3 regions of the Clostridium nitrophenolicum genome follow, and region 3 is predicted to be linked to each of the others. Evidence: riboswitches for the same ligand, from Rfam matches in the RefSeq annotation. Region 3 holds a riboswitch; each other region holds the start of a gene.
The links. Region 3 has a riboswitch for cyclic di-GMP ahead of ACZ5N4_RS15540 (hypothetical protein). Riboswitches for the same ligand answer to the same signal wherever they lie in the genome.
Positions count from the first base shown of each region.

Region 1 (5,554 bases), 1.8 Mb from region 3:
ATTTATGGATAGCAATTATATTAAAAATTTAACTTATTCATTAGGTGCTGATGTATGTGGGATCGGAAGTATAGATAGATTTAATGATGCTCCAAAAGGCTTTCATCCTCTAGATATTTATCCTGAAGCAAAGTCAGTTATATCAATTGGAAAGCATTTTTCAGCAAGCTTGTTTGATGCAAATACTAAAGCACCTTATACATTTGTAAGAAATAAAATATTTCAACTATTAGACGATATTTCTATTAAGCTTTCTTTTTATATTGAATCACAAGGTTACAAGGCAATTCCCATTCCAACAGATGAACCTTATGAATATTGGGATTCTGAAAATAAACATGGTAGAGGAATATTATCACTAAAACATGCAGCTCAAGCATGTGGTATGGGCTGCATTGGTAAAAATACCTTATTAATAAATCAAAAATATGGTAATAGACTTTATCTTGGAGCAGTAATTACAAATAAAGAATTAACTTCAGATGCTTTAGCACACAACTTATGTATTGAAAGGTGTAATATTTGTCTAAAATCATGCCCTCAATCTGCATTAGATGGTATTACAATAAATCAAAAAAGATGTAGACAAGTATGCGGTACCTCAACACCTGGTGGAGGAACTATATATTCGTGTTACACTTGTAGAAAAGTATGTCCATTCTCAAAAATATAATTAATTATTCTTAGTTCTTTGCTACTGAATAAAAGAATAGCAACACTATTTAAAATATGCAGGGATGGTACAAGAGACAACTAGTTGACGGAAAATGAAATAATGAGTTTAAGTAGTGGGTTTTAAAGGTCACGCTTTGCCTCCACCAGTTAAATCCACAACAAGCTAAAAGTCTTACTCTATGCGGCTTTTGTTATACATGTAGGATACTATCTTGTTGTGTAATGCATGGTGTTTTATTGGGCTGGCATGGATGCATAGAATTTACTGATTCCTAGTCTGATATAAAGAACAAATTTAAGAAAATAACAATCTTCACTCTAAAGTACAATCAAACTAAGAAGTTTTAGGAGGTTATCATGAATATTGACAAATTTTTAGAGATAGTAATACAGTCAGATGTTTCAAAACATAAGGAATTTTTCATACAAGTTATACGTCCAGCAATTGATATTTTAAAAAATGGAAATAGCCAGCCATATTTGGGCTGTAGTCGCTTTGGAGGCGCACCTGATTTGCCAGTAGGCACTGAATGGCCTACATATAATATGAAACCATACCGTTTTCTTGGTCAAATCAATTTTTCAGAAATTACAAGTACAGAAACGAGTCTTCCAAAAAGTGGACTTCTCAGCCTTTTCGTTGTAGATGATTCTGAAGGAGAGTGTTATTTGGAAACTTGGGATGAAGGATATATTCACGTAATATTTACTCCAGAGACTACAAACCTAGAGACTATTATGCCACCTAATTCTATTGTTGGTAAGGCAACTGTTATTGAGTTTTCCCCAACGATTGACATTCCGTATGATGAATACCAAGTGAAGAACTGGCCTTTCGATGAAGAAGAAAATGACATTTACAGCGAAATACGCGAATCTTTACATAAAAGTTCTGACTACCTTCTAGGGTACCCATCACATTGTACACTAGCTTATGATCCAACACCTGGAACAGAATGGATTTCACTGTTGACAATTAGTTCAGACGACAACCTTGAATGGTGTTGGCATGACGGCGATAAATTGATGGTATTTATCCAACGTGAACACCTTAAGAATTTGGACTTCAGCTCGCTTAAGGCTGATGCAGGTTAAAAAAGCCAATTTCTATAAATGAAGATTTCCAGGATATTGTTCTATAATTTACATTTGAGAGAGTTATATTCTTCAAAGATAAATGTAGCTTTATAAAAAAGTTTAACCGTTTTGAAAAAAGTTTAATTATTTATAAAAAAGTTGAATCGAAAATATTTATTAGGAATATACTACGTTTTGAGAATGTAGTGTGAAAAGTATCAAATAAATATAGGAATGTAAGAAACTGCACATTCTCATTTAAGGTGAGAGTGTGCAGTTTTTTTATTCTACAATCTCCCTGACTGTGTCCCTCAATCACCATAAAAGTCAGGAGTTCCAAGTCATCTGATGAGAGCTTTTTTAGTTTAGCGACCAATACCGGATCAACAATTGATTCAATCCACGCAAATCTCCCTGTCAGCTTATCATCATTAAACTCAGTCACCAGGGCTGGAAACCTGTTGATAATTGATGACTGTTCCGTATTATTTTCAATACCCTCTTGCGGATAGGGCTGTGTATGGTTTTCATAAATACTCACATCTGTAAATGATGCTACCTTTTCATGATTTCCGGCAGCCAGGCTATCATAGCACAAAAGTGCCTTAGACCCTATGGCTTTGCGTCTCCACCTTTAGGTGGATTTGCTCCTGGATTTTATTATGTGATGGATTATATCTATTCCTTCTATAATAGAGAAACAATTTCCAGAGTGTAGTTACGTAATGCTTAATCAGAAATCATTATGGTTTTAGGCTCAAGATATTCTTCGAGGCCATATATGCCACCCTCTCGGCCGATTCCAGATTGCTTAAAGCCACCATATGGAGCCCTCATTTCGAGAATAACATCATTAATGTAAACTGTTCCGGCAACAAGCTGAGAAGCAATTTGGTTCGCTTTTTCTATGTTAGAGGAACTTATATATGCCCCTAAGCCATACTCTGTATCGTTTGCAATTTCTATCGCTTCTTCCTCTGTTCTATACGTTAAAATAGATAGCACGGGTCCAAATATTTCTTCTCTAGCAATCGTCATATCTCTGGTTACATTTGCAAAAACTGTTGGTTTTACAAAATAACCTTTCTCTAAACCTTTTGGGTGTCCTTCCCCACCAATTACTAGATCCGCACCTTCCTCTATACCAATTTTGATATATCGCTGAACTCGTCTGTATTGATTTTCATTCATCATTGGACCAATGAAGGTGTCCTTTTCCCATGGATAGCCTACCTTAGTATTCTCGACAGCCACTTTAATGAGTTCTTTCACTTCATCAAGCCTATGTTCTGGTACCAGCAATCTGCTGCCGGCAATACACATTTGCCCATGATTTCCAAAACAACTCGTAACTGCACGAGGAATCGCTTTTGTCAAGTCAGCATCATCGAGAATGATATTTGCTGATTTGCCTCCCAATTCCAGAACTACTCTTTTCATTGTATCAACAGCACTATGCTGTATAGCTTTTGCGGTATTCACAGAGCCTGTAAATGAGATCATTGCAATATCCGGATTACGGGATAATTCAGCACCAACCGAAGTTCCCAACCCATATACAATATTAACTACACCGGCAGGCAGTCCAGCATCATTGAAGCATTCAGCCAATATTTGAGTCTGAATGGAGGAGAATTCACTGGCCTTCACAACTATCGTGCAGCCTGCCGATATGGCTGTAGCAACTTTTATAGCTATCTGAGAATTGTTTGCGTTCCAGGGCGTAATCGCAGCAATGACACCCAAAGGGTCAAGAACAACCTTTGCTTTCCCAATATACTTAGTAAATTCAAAAGCCTCCATTGCTTCTTTTGCTAAAAGGAAACTATCAGCTGAGATCTGAGTTCTAAAGTCTGCAGCCTTGGCTGTAGCACCATATTCCTCCATACATGCCTGGTTTAAATCAGCAGCCCTTGATAGGATTGCATCATGTATCCTTTTTAGCATTTGACCCCGTTGTCCAATTGAAGTCTTTGAGAAGGTCTTAAATGCTTCTTTCGCGGCCGCAATCGCTTTTCTGGTATCTACTTCATTTCCCAATACCACCTGTCCAATTAGTTCTTCTGTTGACGGATTGATAATATCCATTCTCTCTGTTCCATCAGGCTTTACAAATTCTCCATTGATGTATACCTTGTCAATAAGTTTCATTTTTTCGTTCCTGTTCATCGATTTACCTCCAATGCGATATTTATAATTCTTTGCTTCATAAATCACTTTACCCTATTCAAGTAACTTGAAGTCAAGCGTTATTGAAAACAAGTTTGTAAAATGAAAATAAGTTTTCTAAATAAAATTTTTTATAGAACCTACCTATTCAACTCTACTAACCATGATGTGTTATTCTTCCACTGATGTGCTATAATAGCTTTATACATTCAAGTAACTTGAATCAAGAGGTTATAGGAGAGAAATATGGAAGAATTTATTTATGGAACCGAACCGAAATACACAATTAAGGAAGTATCAAAAATAACTAACCTATCCAAACCAACAATCCGTTATTACGAAGATATCGGTTTGCTTCAAGATATAGCGCGGGATAGGAATAACATCCGTCTGTTTTCTGATGATCAAATCATGAGATTGCGAATGATCCAATGTATGAGAAGCACAGGAATGGGAATTGACATGATTCGCCATTATATCGGTCTCTCAAATGAAGATAAAATTGAACTGAAGGAGAAGTACTCCATTGTCTTAAACCAAGAAGAAATACTCTTAGAAAAAAAACATGAGATTGAAGCACAGTTGGCTCTTATTGAGCACAAAAAAGCAAACTATGAAAAAAAGTTGTAACTTTAAAATAAAGATTGAAATATTAAAACAAAGTTTGAAATTTTATAAAAAAGTTTGATTTTTTATAAAGTTTGATCAAAATAAGATGGTTTTTACTTTAATTTTTATCTAAAATGATCTGAACCCAGCATTATACCATTAAAAATGATCAAACTTTTTTATAAAAACATATATTTGCTTTCTCTAAGTTAAGCCATTTATAGCTAATATTTTGATCAATTTTTTTTATAAACCAACAATAAAATAATTAGCTGAAGACTTAATCTTCAGCTAATATAATCTTGGTTTTTATTTTTTTAAAACTATTTAACGGACTCTTATCTAAATAAGAGTCCGTAATAATATAGTCAATCTTGTTAAGAGGAACTATATTTATTGATACATTTCTCCCAAATTTGCTGCTATCAGCGGCTACAAATACTTCTTTTGATCTTTCAACAATAGCTTTTCGAGTAACAGCTTCTTCCATATTGAAATCAGAAACTCCATTTTCTATAGTGATACCTCCAGCACCAATGAAACTCTTTAAGATATTCAACTATGTAAAGTTGAATATATAATCATAGGTAACTATAGAACGTTCAGTATGTCTTATTTTCCCACCTATTATAATAATTTCGAAATCACTATTCATTAATTCATTTACAAAAGGTTTCAGACTGTAGACAAAGTCTTAGTCAGACTTGAGTCTACAGTCTTGTGCAAGTGTCTTGACACTTGCCCTGCTTGCTGTTTAGTGGATTGGTTATTTAATCAATTATTATCAAATGATAACTAGCGTTTGTTTACTGAATGCTTAGACGCTTTTGGCTCTCTTTTTTCACGTATAGCTCAATTCCTAAAATAATTATTTTACTATTGTTGAAATAGAAACAAAAATTTAATATACTATTGTTAATGCACTAACGGGTAGGAGGACAGGTCATGAACAAAGAAGAACAGGTCAAAATGCGTTTTAGGGACTTATACAACAAGATGGCTTGGCTTAATAAGCTTAAGATGG
Region 1 covers NZ_AP042469.1:1,414,562-1,420,115, forward strand. Annotated here, with positions in the region: gene ACZ5N4_RS06545 (4Fe-4S binding protein) at 5-673, shown strand; gene ACZ5N4_RS06550 (YwqG family protein) at 1,033-1,770, shown strand; gene ACZ5N4_RS06555 (hypothetical protein) at 1,901-2,350, opposite strand; cyclic di-GMP riboswitch class I at 2,324-2,411, opposite strand; gene ACZ5N4_RS06560 (aldehyde dehydrogenase family protein) at 2,482-3,921, opposite strand; gene ACZ5N4_RS06565 (MerR family transcriptional regulator) at 4,168-4,551, shown strand; gene ACZ5N4_RS06570 (DeoR/GlpR family DNA-binding transcription regulator) at 4,811-5,089, opposite strand; gene ACZ5N4_RS06575 (MarR family transcriptional regulator) at 5,476-5,554, shown strand, end outside.
Region 1: it holds a riboswitch for cyclic di-GMP, as region 3 does, so the genes downstream of both, ACZ5N4_RS06555 (hypothetical protein) here and ACZ5N4_RS15540 (hypothetical protein) in region 3, are expected to answer to the same signal.

Region 2 (5,554 bases), 240 kb from region 3:
TTCTCAGCATTTTTTTCTGCAGCTTCAGATTTATTTAAGTCAGACTGTTGATTATTATCTTCAGTAATTTTATTTTGTTCAGTTTGAGAATTACTTTCTTTATTAATAGGAATTTGTTCCGGTTGATTTTTAACTTCTTGTTTAGCTTCTTGCTTTATTGTTGCTAGTTTGGCTTGGCCTATATTTTTAGTATTAATATTTTTTATTGCATCCATGGATGCTACTTGATTGCTTTTAACATTATTATATATTTGACTAGCAGTACTAGCTTTGCCATATACATTTGCATATCTTATAGCAATAAGATCAATTATTATAAGAATTGTTAACATTACTTTCTTAACATTCGTACTCAATTAAAACATCCTCTCTATATGTTATTTTATTATATTAGTATGGACAAGTTTTCAAAAATATAACCAAATTTTTCATAATAGAATTGTGAAAAGTATGTTTTTTATGGCCAAATAAGAATTTAATAATTAAATAAAACCATTGAAATGACTTGAATTTCTAAGAAAATAATGTATAAAAATATAAAACATGTAAAATATTATAATGAGGTGATATCATGTCATTTAAAATTACATGGAAAACTCATTTAATATGTTTACTAGTAGCTATAATGCTAACTGAGTCTATGGGAAAAATACTAGATGTAATATTAAATAATTTTTTATCAAGAGGTGTAATAAGTTATCCTACAGACAATCCATTATTTAATTTTTATATTATAGCTGCATTGACAATGATACTAATTTGCACAATCCATGAATTAATTCATGGTATAACATTTAAACTCTTTGGTGGCAAAGTAAAATATGGAATTAAAATAATTTATGCATATACACAAGAGGTATCAAGCATGCCTATTGATAGAAATAAGTTTTTAATAGTACTTTTATCTCCAGTAGTAGTAATATCTATTGCTTCTACGCTATTTCCACCTTGGATTGGTGGTTTAATCTATTTTTTTAATTTAATAGGAAGCATAGGAGATATATATATGGCTTTTGTTTTATGCAGATGTAGTTATGATAGTAAAATAATAGACAGGGAATATGGATTTGATGTTATTAAGTAAACTATTGTAATAATATAGTATATATATTATAATTAAAATATTGTTTTCAAAATTATACAAATAACTCCAATATATACTATAATGTAGCAAATTGATACAATTATTAATGCTAATTTTTAATATATATTTTATATCGACAATAGCACACTTATTGAAAGGTAAGGTCGCAAAGCTATGGGTCTAAGGGAATAGTTAATCCTATGATTGCCAGGTTGCCGAAATGTAATTTTATGTTGTATTTACATATAACATAATCTATTAGGCACCTAAAATTATTTTAGGTGCCTTTAATATTTCGTAGGTGAGGTAATGTTATGAAAAATAATTTTATGAGCTTTAAAGAATGTGGCTGTAATATATATGGCACATACAATAATATTTCTTTTCGGGAGGACGAAGTGATAGGCCAATATATAAGTCCTATTATAGGAGTACATATCATGGAAGCAGAAATGCTAGCAAGTTTGATTTACGGAAAAGACTTTTATACGTGGGAACATTCAAAGAATGTGGCATTCTACGCCAATACAATTTGTGAAATACTACCAATATCAGAGGAAGAAAAGTTGAAAATTCATTTAGCATCTATATTGCATGATGTAGGAAAAATAGGTATAGATGATTCAATATTAAAGAAACCAGATAAGCTGACAGTAGAAGAATATGAGGAGATTAAAAAGCATTCAATTATTGGCGAAAAAATAATAATGAACATTAAATTCTGTGAAGATTTAAGTGATATAATAAGAAGTCATCATGAAAGATGGGACGGAACTGGTTATCCTGACGGTTTAAAAGATGATGAAATTCCACTTGCTTCTCAAATTATTGCAATTGCAGATACCTTTGATGCTTTAACATCAGATCGGATATACAGGAAATCTATTTCACAAAATTCAGCTAAGGAAATATTAATTAGAGAAAAGGGAAAGCAATTTAATCCTGAGCTGGTAGATATATTTATGGATATCTTATATAATGATATTTGATTAGAAAAATGAATTTTGTAGTTCGACATTACTTGCAAAGTGAGGTACAATAATTGATCTTTTAATCCAAATTTTACCTTGTAATGTAGCATATAAAATACTATAATACCATTATGTGAATAAAAAATATAAAATAAATGTAAAATAATCAATATAAAGGTTGCAGTTAAGTATTATCTAGTCATTAAGAGGAGTGTATGCTATGAGTGGTTATATTGAAAGCACAAAAAAGGCAGAAATATCTATGAGATTATCAGAATTTGAAATGCCTCCAATGCAAGATGTTTTAATTGTTGGTAAAAAAGCTCCAATAGGGCCAGAGGGCGCAAGAAGAATGGCAGATGCTCTGTCGCCAGATCAGTATGACATTATTAGAATTGATCACGATGCAATTGAGGCTGTTGTAATTAGAAAATCTTTGCTCAATATTCTACCTAAGGAAAAATTAATACCATTAGTCTTAGAAGAAGGAGGAAGAATTGCTACACCTTCGATGATAATAAAAGTACAAGTAAATATTGTGCTTCAGGTTAGCAGGTCTATAGATATATGATAGGAAACATATCAGATATAATATCTTCAAATTATGTAACTATAAATGCATGTGACAGTATTCAAAAAATTCAAGATTTGATTTTGGATAGTGATTGTCACTATTTTTTGGTTGTAGAAAATAATGAAACTGTTGGCGTGTTAACATATAAAAATTTATTTAAAGCACATCCTAATAGACTTGTGGCTGATGCTATGACAAGCTCTATTATATATATAAACAGCAATACATATATGTGGAAGGCAAAAGAGATCTTTGATAAAAGCGGAGAAGATGTTTTATTAGTTAGAGATGATAATAGGCTATTGGGAATGCTAATAAAAAATCAGCTTTATAAAGAATTAGGTAAGCATATAGACCTCTTAACAGGTTTATACAAGAGTGATTACATATATTATAATATCCTAAAGCTAATAAAGGAAGGAATAACTCCTGCTATTATTTTTATTGATTTAAATAACTTTGGATATATCAATAAAAAATATGGACATATTCAGGGAGATATAGTATTAGAGGAATTAAGCAAAATTTTAAAGGACAATACCCCTAAAGATACTTTTTTATCAAGATTTGCAGGAGATGAATTCATTGTTTTAACTCCTTATTCAATAGATAAATCTATTGATCTAGCAAGATATTTGATAAAAATTGTTTCTTCAAATACCTTTACTGATAATATAGATGTTACTATTTCAGTTGGAGTATCTGCAGCAAAAGAGAACAGGACTATAGATGATAATATAATTTCACTTGTATATAAGATGGTAAATGCAGCTAGCTTGGCTTCTACAAAAGCTAAAAATAATGAAGAACATTTAATTATTGCTAATACAGATAGTATATATGAATCTGCGTAGCTATGTTTTAAGATTATATTATATGGTAACATGAAAAGTTGGATAAACTATCTAGCTTTTTTATTTTTAAATTATTAAAGCATGTATAGATATATATATAATCTATACATGCTCTTTTTAATGTGAGATTGTACCATTATGTATATCCTCTATAGGCTGATATACATATAACTCACAATAGCTATTCTTTGAAATAGATGTATCAATATACTCGAATCTAAAGGTATCAGCAAACTTATAACCTGACCTAAAAATCCATTTAGAATATAATTGGACCAGTAACCTTCCTACATGTCTTCCATTAATATCATCTGGTCGGAAAAATCCAACAAAGCGGAAAACTACATACTTATGAGCTGGTATGGAAATGTACGTCATTCCTTCTGGCAGGTTAGTAGAGTCGGATACTTGTACAGCTGGAGTATAGTAAATAAAACCATTATCATTTCCACTCCAATCCGTATATCCAAAGTATATCTGAGGATTTATAGCATTAACAATTTTGCTCTTATGATTATAAAAAAAATCTCTTCCATAAGCATTTGCCGTTCTAATACCAGACTTACTTAATATTTTATGTTTGATACCAACTAAATTAAACTTTTGTTTAAATATGAAATGCGGATTGTAAGTAATTGAGTTATCGACAGATAAAATGTCATTAGTATTAATCTTTTCTTTAAGTACTAAGCTTAATGAGTTTTGGCCTGACCTCACTTTTAGTGGTGTATATCCGAATTTCTTTTTAAAAGCTCTAATATAAGATTGTTCGTAGTCAAAACCATAATTTAGAGCAATATCTATAATTCTCATATTAGTATTTACAAGTTCATTAATACTTGATGTCAGCTTTCTTGATTGAACGTATTCAATAATAGATTCGCCTGTCAAAGATTTAAAAATTCTATGAAGATGATATTTAGACACTCCTGCATGGAAAGATATATCATCTAAAGAAATTTTATTATATAGGTTATCTTCAATGTAATCTATACTTGAAACGATAGATTCTTTTAAGTTTATCATATCTTAAATCCTTTTCTAACGATAGTTTTATATTTTAAAAGCAATATTTGTTCATTTTAATTTATTAAATCTATTAAAATTATTTTTAAAGGTAATATTTATTTATTTTAATTCATTATATCCATTACAATTACTAAAGTAAATACTAGGCAAATGTGGTGATAAAGTACAGCGGTGTAATTTAGTCTACAACGCAGGACCTTTACATATATTTTATGCCATAGTAAATGAAGTTTAATAATGTAAAATTAGGAGGATTTTTTATATGAAAAGACGTGTAGTGATCACAGGGATGGGAGCAGTTTCATCTCTTGGAATTGGGGCAGATAAACTCTGGCAGTCAATAAAAGCTGGAAAGTGTGGAATTAGTAAAATTGAAAGAATTGATGTTTCTGATCTACCAACTAAAGTTGGTGGTGAAATAAAGAATTTTGATCCATCTATATTTATTGATAAAAAAGAAATTAGAAGGATGGATAGGTTTGCTCAATTTGCACTAGCATCTGCTCAAATGGCTATTGAAGACTCAAAGTTGGATTTTGATAAAATAGATAAGGAGAGAGTAGGTGTAATAATAGGAACAGGGATAGGTGGAATTGAAACTATGGAAAAACAACATAGTGAACTTATTGAAAAAGGTCATCGCAAAGTTAGTCCATTCTTTGTTCCTATGATGATACCTAATATGGCATCGGGAATTATAGCCATAAAATATGGAGCTAAAGGTTTCAATGAATGTTCTGTCTCAGCTTGTGCTTCTTCTACTAACTCAATAGGTGATGCCTTTAAGGTAATAGCACGTAATGATGCTGATATTATGATTGCTGGAGGCTCAGAGGCATCTATTACGAGATTAACTTTAGCGGGATTCAGTGCTAGTAAAGCTATAACAACAAATGAGGATCCTTTTACCGCTTCTAAGCCTTTTGACTTAGAAAGAAATGGATTTGTACTAGGAGAAGGTTCTGGTGTACTTATACTCGAAGAACTTGAGCATGCTTTAAATAGAGGAGCAAATATTATTGCTGAAATAGTTGGTTATGGT
Region 2 covers NZ_AP042469.1:3,021,762-3,027,315, reverse strand. Annotated here, with positions in the region: gene ACZ5N4_RS14375 (hypothetical protein) at 1-356, opposite strand, end outside; gene ACZ5N4_RS14370 (DUF3267 domain-containing protein) at 572-1,084, shown strand; cyclic di-GMP riboswitch class I at 1,216-1,304, shown strand; gene ACZ5N4_RS14365 (HD-GYP domain-containing protein) at 1,399-2,073, shown strand; gene ACZ5N4_RS14360 (hypothetical protein) at 2,276-2,626, shown strand; gene ACZ5N4_RS14355 (GGDEF domain-containing protein) at 2,623-3,483, shown strand; gene ACZ5N4_RS14350 (AraC family transcriptional regulator) at 3,601-4,509, opposite strand; gene fabF (beta-ketoacyl-ACP synthase II) at 4,775-5,554, shown strand, end outside.
Region 2: it holds a riboswitch for cyclic di-GMP, as region 3 does, so the genes downstream of both, ACZ5N4_RS14365 (HD-GYP domain-containing protein) here and ACZ5N4_RS15540 (hypothetical protein) in region 3, are expected to answer to the same signal.

Region 3 (5,554 bases):
CAGGCACGGAAAACCTTAAGATTATGGCGAGGCTCCGTGGAGTACCGGGCAGCAATGCCATTAAAAACGTATTGGATGTGGTGGGACTGCCTTATAAGGATAAAAAACTGTTTTCACAGTATTCGCTTGGTATGAAGCAACGGCTTGGTATTGCAAATGCTATTTTACATGATCCGGAGCTTCTGATCTTGGACGAGCCTATCAACGGACTTGATCCCATCGGTATAGTGGAAGTCCGTGATTTCATAAAGCGGCTTAGTACGGAACAAGGTAAAACTATATTAATTTCTAGCCATATTTTGTCTGAAATGGCCCTGTTGGCGGACGATATTGGTATCATTGATCACGGTGTTTTGCTGGAAGAAGAAAGCTTGGAAGAATTAGAGAAAAAAAACAGCAGATATGTTCATTTCATCGTTACGGACACGTCCCAGGCTTCCCGGATTTTGGAGGCTGACTTTCATACATCCAATTTTCATATTGATGACGACCATAATTTGCGACTTTACGATACGGAAATAGAAGTGGCCGCTATTACTCGTAAATGGATTGAAAGTGGCCTCAATATATCAGAAGCGCATACCCAAAATGATACCTTAGAAGATTATTTCAAACATGTCACCGGAGGTGAGGGAATTGCTTGATTTAATTATTTGCGAATTTGCCAAAATCAAACGGCAGAAGTTTATTTTATTTTGTATGTTAGCGGCCTGCCTTTTTCCTATCCCCCTGACCGCATTAGCAGCAAAAGACAGTCTGCATTTTGAACAGCTTTTTAAGCTGGTCGTTACGTTCGGAGATTTTCTCCTTTTACCATGCGTACTAAGTGTAGTGGCAAGCATTCTGTTCTTCATGGAAAGAGATAGTGACATGTTAAAAAACCTGATGACCGTACCGGTTCCCAAAACCAAACTTGTAGCAGCAAAGTTGTCAGTGCTTTTGATTGTTGCAGTATTATATTCCATAGCTGGCTTAGGAGCTACAATCATCGGCGGACTAGTTGTGGGTGCTGTGGAAGGAGTTGCTTTTAAATTAGGACTAAGTGCCATCCTTGGCATTATGCTGTTTGTTTCAGTCCTTCCCGTGGTTATTCTCATTGTCTATTTCAACAAAAGCTATATTTTTTCCATTTTAATTGCCTTTATTTATTCTATCTTAAATTTTGGCATATCACTTAACATGTTAAAATTCGCTTCTAACAATGCTCTTATTACCGTGTTGCCCGCACCAGTCATTATGCGCTGGTGGACATCCTATTGGAGCGGACTTACCGCGGAATATCTTGCAATGAGAAAACCCTATATGCTGTCCACTCCGGTTTGTGCAGGCATACTGTTCTTAATAGCGGTAATATCAGTCCTGCTGATTTCATTCATATTTAAAAAGCAGGAAGATTAGGAGGAAACTATGATTAATATAATTATTACAGAATTTCAAAAGCTTAAGCGCTACAGCATTCTTTGGGTCGGCATTGTAGCCGTGTTGTTTTCAGCACTTTTAGCCGCTTTCCAGCAGAACAGTGGTAATGAAATAATGCAGTATGAAAGTTATACAAACAGCGTCATATGGAATAACTTCAGCATGGCTTTTCCGTTTATGATTGTTCTGATCGGAGGCTATATCATAAACCGTGAGTATGTGGATCATACATTGAAAAATATGTTGACTGTACCGATTCCATTTCGTAAATTATTGGCGGGAAAAGTGATTACAGTTGGGCTTGTTACTGCATTGTACGGTTTTTTTAGCTTTCTATGTACATTTGTCTTAGGTGCGCTGTTCTGCCATGGAGATATGTCTCCGGTTCTTATAATGAAATCGTTCTTTCAACTCATTGGATTAGGACTTTGCTGTTATCTGGCTGTGTTGCCTATCATCATTTTTTTTAGTAGAAAACAAAACGGCTTTCTTGCCGGGACTGGATTAGCATTTGTTTACGGTTTCTGTGGCATTTTTATAGCAGGCAGAGCATTGACTGATTACTATCCTATTACCGCTGGCCTTGGAATTATCAAGTTTACGGGAGACGGTACACTCACGTTTAATCTTTCTGTAGAAATCGGTGTCCTACTCATTATGGTAGCACTATCAATCGTTATGTTGCTTTGTATGAAAGGCTTCGAGGATAAAACTACGGTAGCGAAAAATGCAGGAAAAAAACACAGGAAGTAATCATAAGAAGGATGATATACATTACATGGCTGTACTCCTAATCATAACTTTCACCGAGCGTATGTGTGGGCTGGCGGATCAAGTCATAAATCTGGATACAGGCCAAAGGATGATACAGGAGGACGGACAGTGGAATGAACATCAACAGTGAGATACCCATTTATTTGCAATTACATAATCACTTTCAAAATATGATTTTATCTGGTGAACTGGCACCAGGTATGCCAATTCCTTCAGTACGAAAAATAGCGTCCGAAGTTCACGTAAACGCGAACACAGTACAGCATGCCATGATTTCTTTGGTGCATGAAGGCTTGGTGGAAAGCCACAAAGGAAAAGGTTATTTAGTGATTAAAGATCAACAAAAGATTATGTGCAGACGTCAGGAACTGGTTCGGCTTACAATACAGCGCTTTCTACATGAAATGAAAGCACTTGGATATGACAAAAATCAGATTATCGAGGCGCTATTTCTATATCCTCATCAAGATTTTGAAAATAAAATAGAATTTAGTCAAAGGGCAAACTTGCCGAAAGACAAGGACGCAAAGCCGAGGATCTAAGGTGTCAAAGCACGATGATAGTCTAGCTACTGTAAAGAATTACGTATAAAACCTGCCCTTTACGGCAGGTTTTCCTTTTGCTCATTTAGTGAGAATATATTTAGAAGAAACCTTTATAGACGAAAGTCAAAATGAACTACTCGCCAAATAAAAAAAACATGAGTTTGGCGGGTATTTTTATGCGTGTATATAACTGCCAGCAGTTAAGGGAGGAACCGTTACCTTGCTGTAACGGTTTGGCTTATACAGAGAATAAACAGGGGGTTATCTATTTAGGTTTATGGCAGTTACAAGGGGGCAAGCCCATGAATAGTATGATTGGTCAGTTAAATCCAATTTCTAATAATGTAAAAAAAGTATTCCTTTATTATAGGAAAAAGCAAACATTTATATGTTTTTTAATAATACATAAGAAAAATGAAAAAGGCACACATGCAGATAAAAACAGTCTGTTTGTGTGCCTTTTTTGATTCTCAAAAATATCTCAAAATATTTTCTGAAAAACGCAACAAATATCACCTCTCCGGTGAGAGTCAGTGCGAAAGGGGGCAAGAGAAACCGAAGTTTCTCTCCCTGCTGGCTGGAAAGGGGGTGATATTCTATGAAGCCATCTTCTTTCAATTCCATTCCGGTAAAGGAGCTGACAGAACAGGCCAACCGTGATTTCCAGACAACTATTCAGTACCAATTTGATTGTTTGGCAAGAAAGGTCATGATTCGCACACAAAGTAACTGCCGCCGTTCTTCCGGAAGAAAATTTCGTAAAGAATGCCCGTTTTCCGAACTGCCGAAAAAGGAACTGAACCATCTGCAAACTTTAGATACCTACCATCTGGACGGTAAGTATTATCTGATTCTGAAATTCCATGTGGAGGTCGGGAATGAAGCGGTTGCAAATGCTTTGGACAGCCTACCGGAAGAAAAACGGAACATTCTTCTGATGTTCTACTTTCTAGAAATGTCTGACGCTGAAATAGCATTGGAACTTGGAAAAAACCGTAGCACTATTTACCGCAGCCGTATCAGTGCTTTGGCAACATTAAAAAGGCGATTGGAGGGTGAAGACCTGTGAAGAAACAAAAAAATCTCCTGCCATATACCACAATTAAAGCAGCTACAGAAGGTGACGCTATGGCGATGCAAAAGATTTTGAAACATTACGAGGGTTACATAGCAAAGTTGTCTACAAAGATTCTTTCAGATGAATACGGGAAGAAATACTACGTTGTGGATAAGGACAGGCAGGAACATCTTACAACAGCATTGTTACAAATGATACTGGATTTTGAGATTTAAGGGAAAAGGGCATGTGATTTTCTCATGCGCTCATTTCTTTTAAACTATTGCCAATCTATCAAAGCATACTGTCATACAGTGTGTTTTGACAGGCTGACAAGCCGTTGTTCCTTGAAAACTGAATAAAGCGGAATACATGCGGAGACTATTGTGTTGATACAAAGAAGTAATACGTAGAAGTCCTTTGTTTTAGGTACTTCTGCAAGTATATCATCTTCACAGGAGAGGAAGATAAAATCAGAAACATTTTTTGAACTAACAAATCCAGTACATAACGGGAATGGAAATCAAGTGTTGCTGTCTGTTTCAGTGAAGTATCTTGACAATAGGACTAAATCCGTGAAGATTTAACAATTCATATTGACTTTAGAAAAAAAGAAAATTTGACTATCACAAAATAAATGGATTTAAAATTTTTCGCTTGTTTATTTAGTATAAATATTTAAATTATGCTATTATATAATAAAAAAATCATTATGGAGCTGGTGAAAATATGATAAGAAGCAACGAATTCTTTAGTACATCACAATTAGCTGAGATGTTTGATTTACATCCTAATACAATAAGATTATATGAGCATTTAGGTTATATTTCACCAGCTCAGAGAAAAAATAATAATTATCGCTCTTTCACTAAACTTCATGTTTTACAGGTTAAGATATGTAGATGTATATATGGTTATCCATTTTTTAATAAACGAATTAGAGATACCGGAAACAAAATAATGTGGGCGTCTGGGAAACGGCAATGGGATAAAGGAGAGTATTATACAAAAGAATATATAGAGTTAATAAAACATGAAATTGAAATTGCAAATAATACAGCTGCTATGCTGAAAGTTTGGACAATTAAAAAATTTAATAATCAAAACTTTCTTGATGAGAATTCTTTTTCACGAAGACAAGTTGCAGAATTGTTTAGAATTACTGTTGAGACTGTAAGAAATTGGGAAAGAAACGACTTAATTCATTCTGATGATACAGGTAAATTTGGTGAAAAACTGTATTCACAGGCTATGTTTAAAAGAATACAAGTTATATATATGTTAAGACAAGCGGGTTATAGTGTAGTTGCAATTCATAATAGTTTGAAAACGTTAGATACAGGAGATTTAGATATGATTATTACGGCATTGGATACACCTCCTACAGAAAATGATATTATTTCAGTAGGCGATAGATGGATATATGAATTAAAAAAATTATATAATGCAGCACAGAATATTCCTATTATTTTTGAGCAAATATCTCTACTAAAAGATTAACCTTACATTTGTACACCACCCTTTTATTCAATGCTATACTTTGAATAAAAGGGTGGTATATTTTTTACCCAATAAAATACTAGGAGGAAAATTTTATGATTAGTAATTTAGATTTTTTGCAAAGAGTTTCAATAGAACGTCCAGTTGGCACAAAAAAAAATGATATGCTTTTAAACTATATTGAAGAATTATTTATAAATGAAGGTTATAGTATCGCTTCTTTACCATTTGATTGCAGCGTTTGGGAATATGAAGAATC
Region 3 covers NZ_AP042469.1:3,263,102-3,268,655, reverse strand. Annotated here, with positions in the region: gene ACZ5N4_RS15560 (ABC transporter ATP-binding protein) at 1-644, shown strand, start outside; gene ACZ5N4_RS15555 (ABC transporter permease) at 637-1,398, shown strand; gene ACZ5N4_RS15550 (ABC transporter permease) at 1,408-2,172, shown strand; partial or broken gene ACZ5N4_RS15545 (GntR family transcriptional regulator) at 2,307-2,510, shown strand; cyclic di-GMP riboswitch class I at 2,683-2,769, shown strand; gene ACZ5N4_RS15540 (hypothetical protein) at 2,894-3,205, shown strand; gene ACZ5N4_RS15535 (RNA polymerase sigma factor) at 3,337-3,807, shown strand; gene ACZ5N4_RS15530 (helix-turn-helix domain-containing protein) at 3,804-4,031, shown strand; gene ACZ5N4_RS15525 (MerR family transcriptional regulator) at 4,525-5,295, shown strand; gene ACZ5N4_RS15520 (M28 family metallopeptidase) at 5,391-5,554, shown strand, end outside.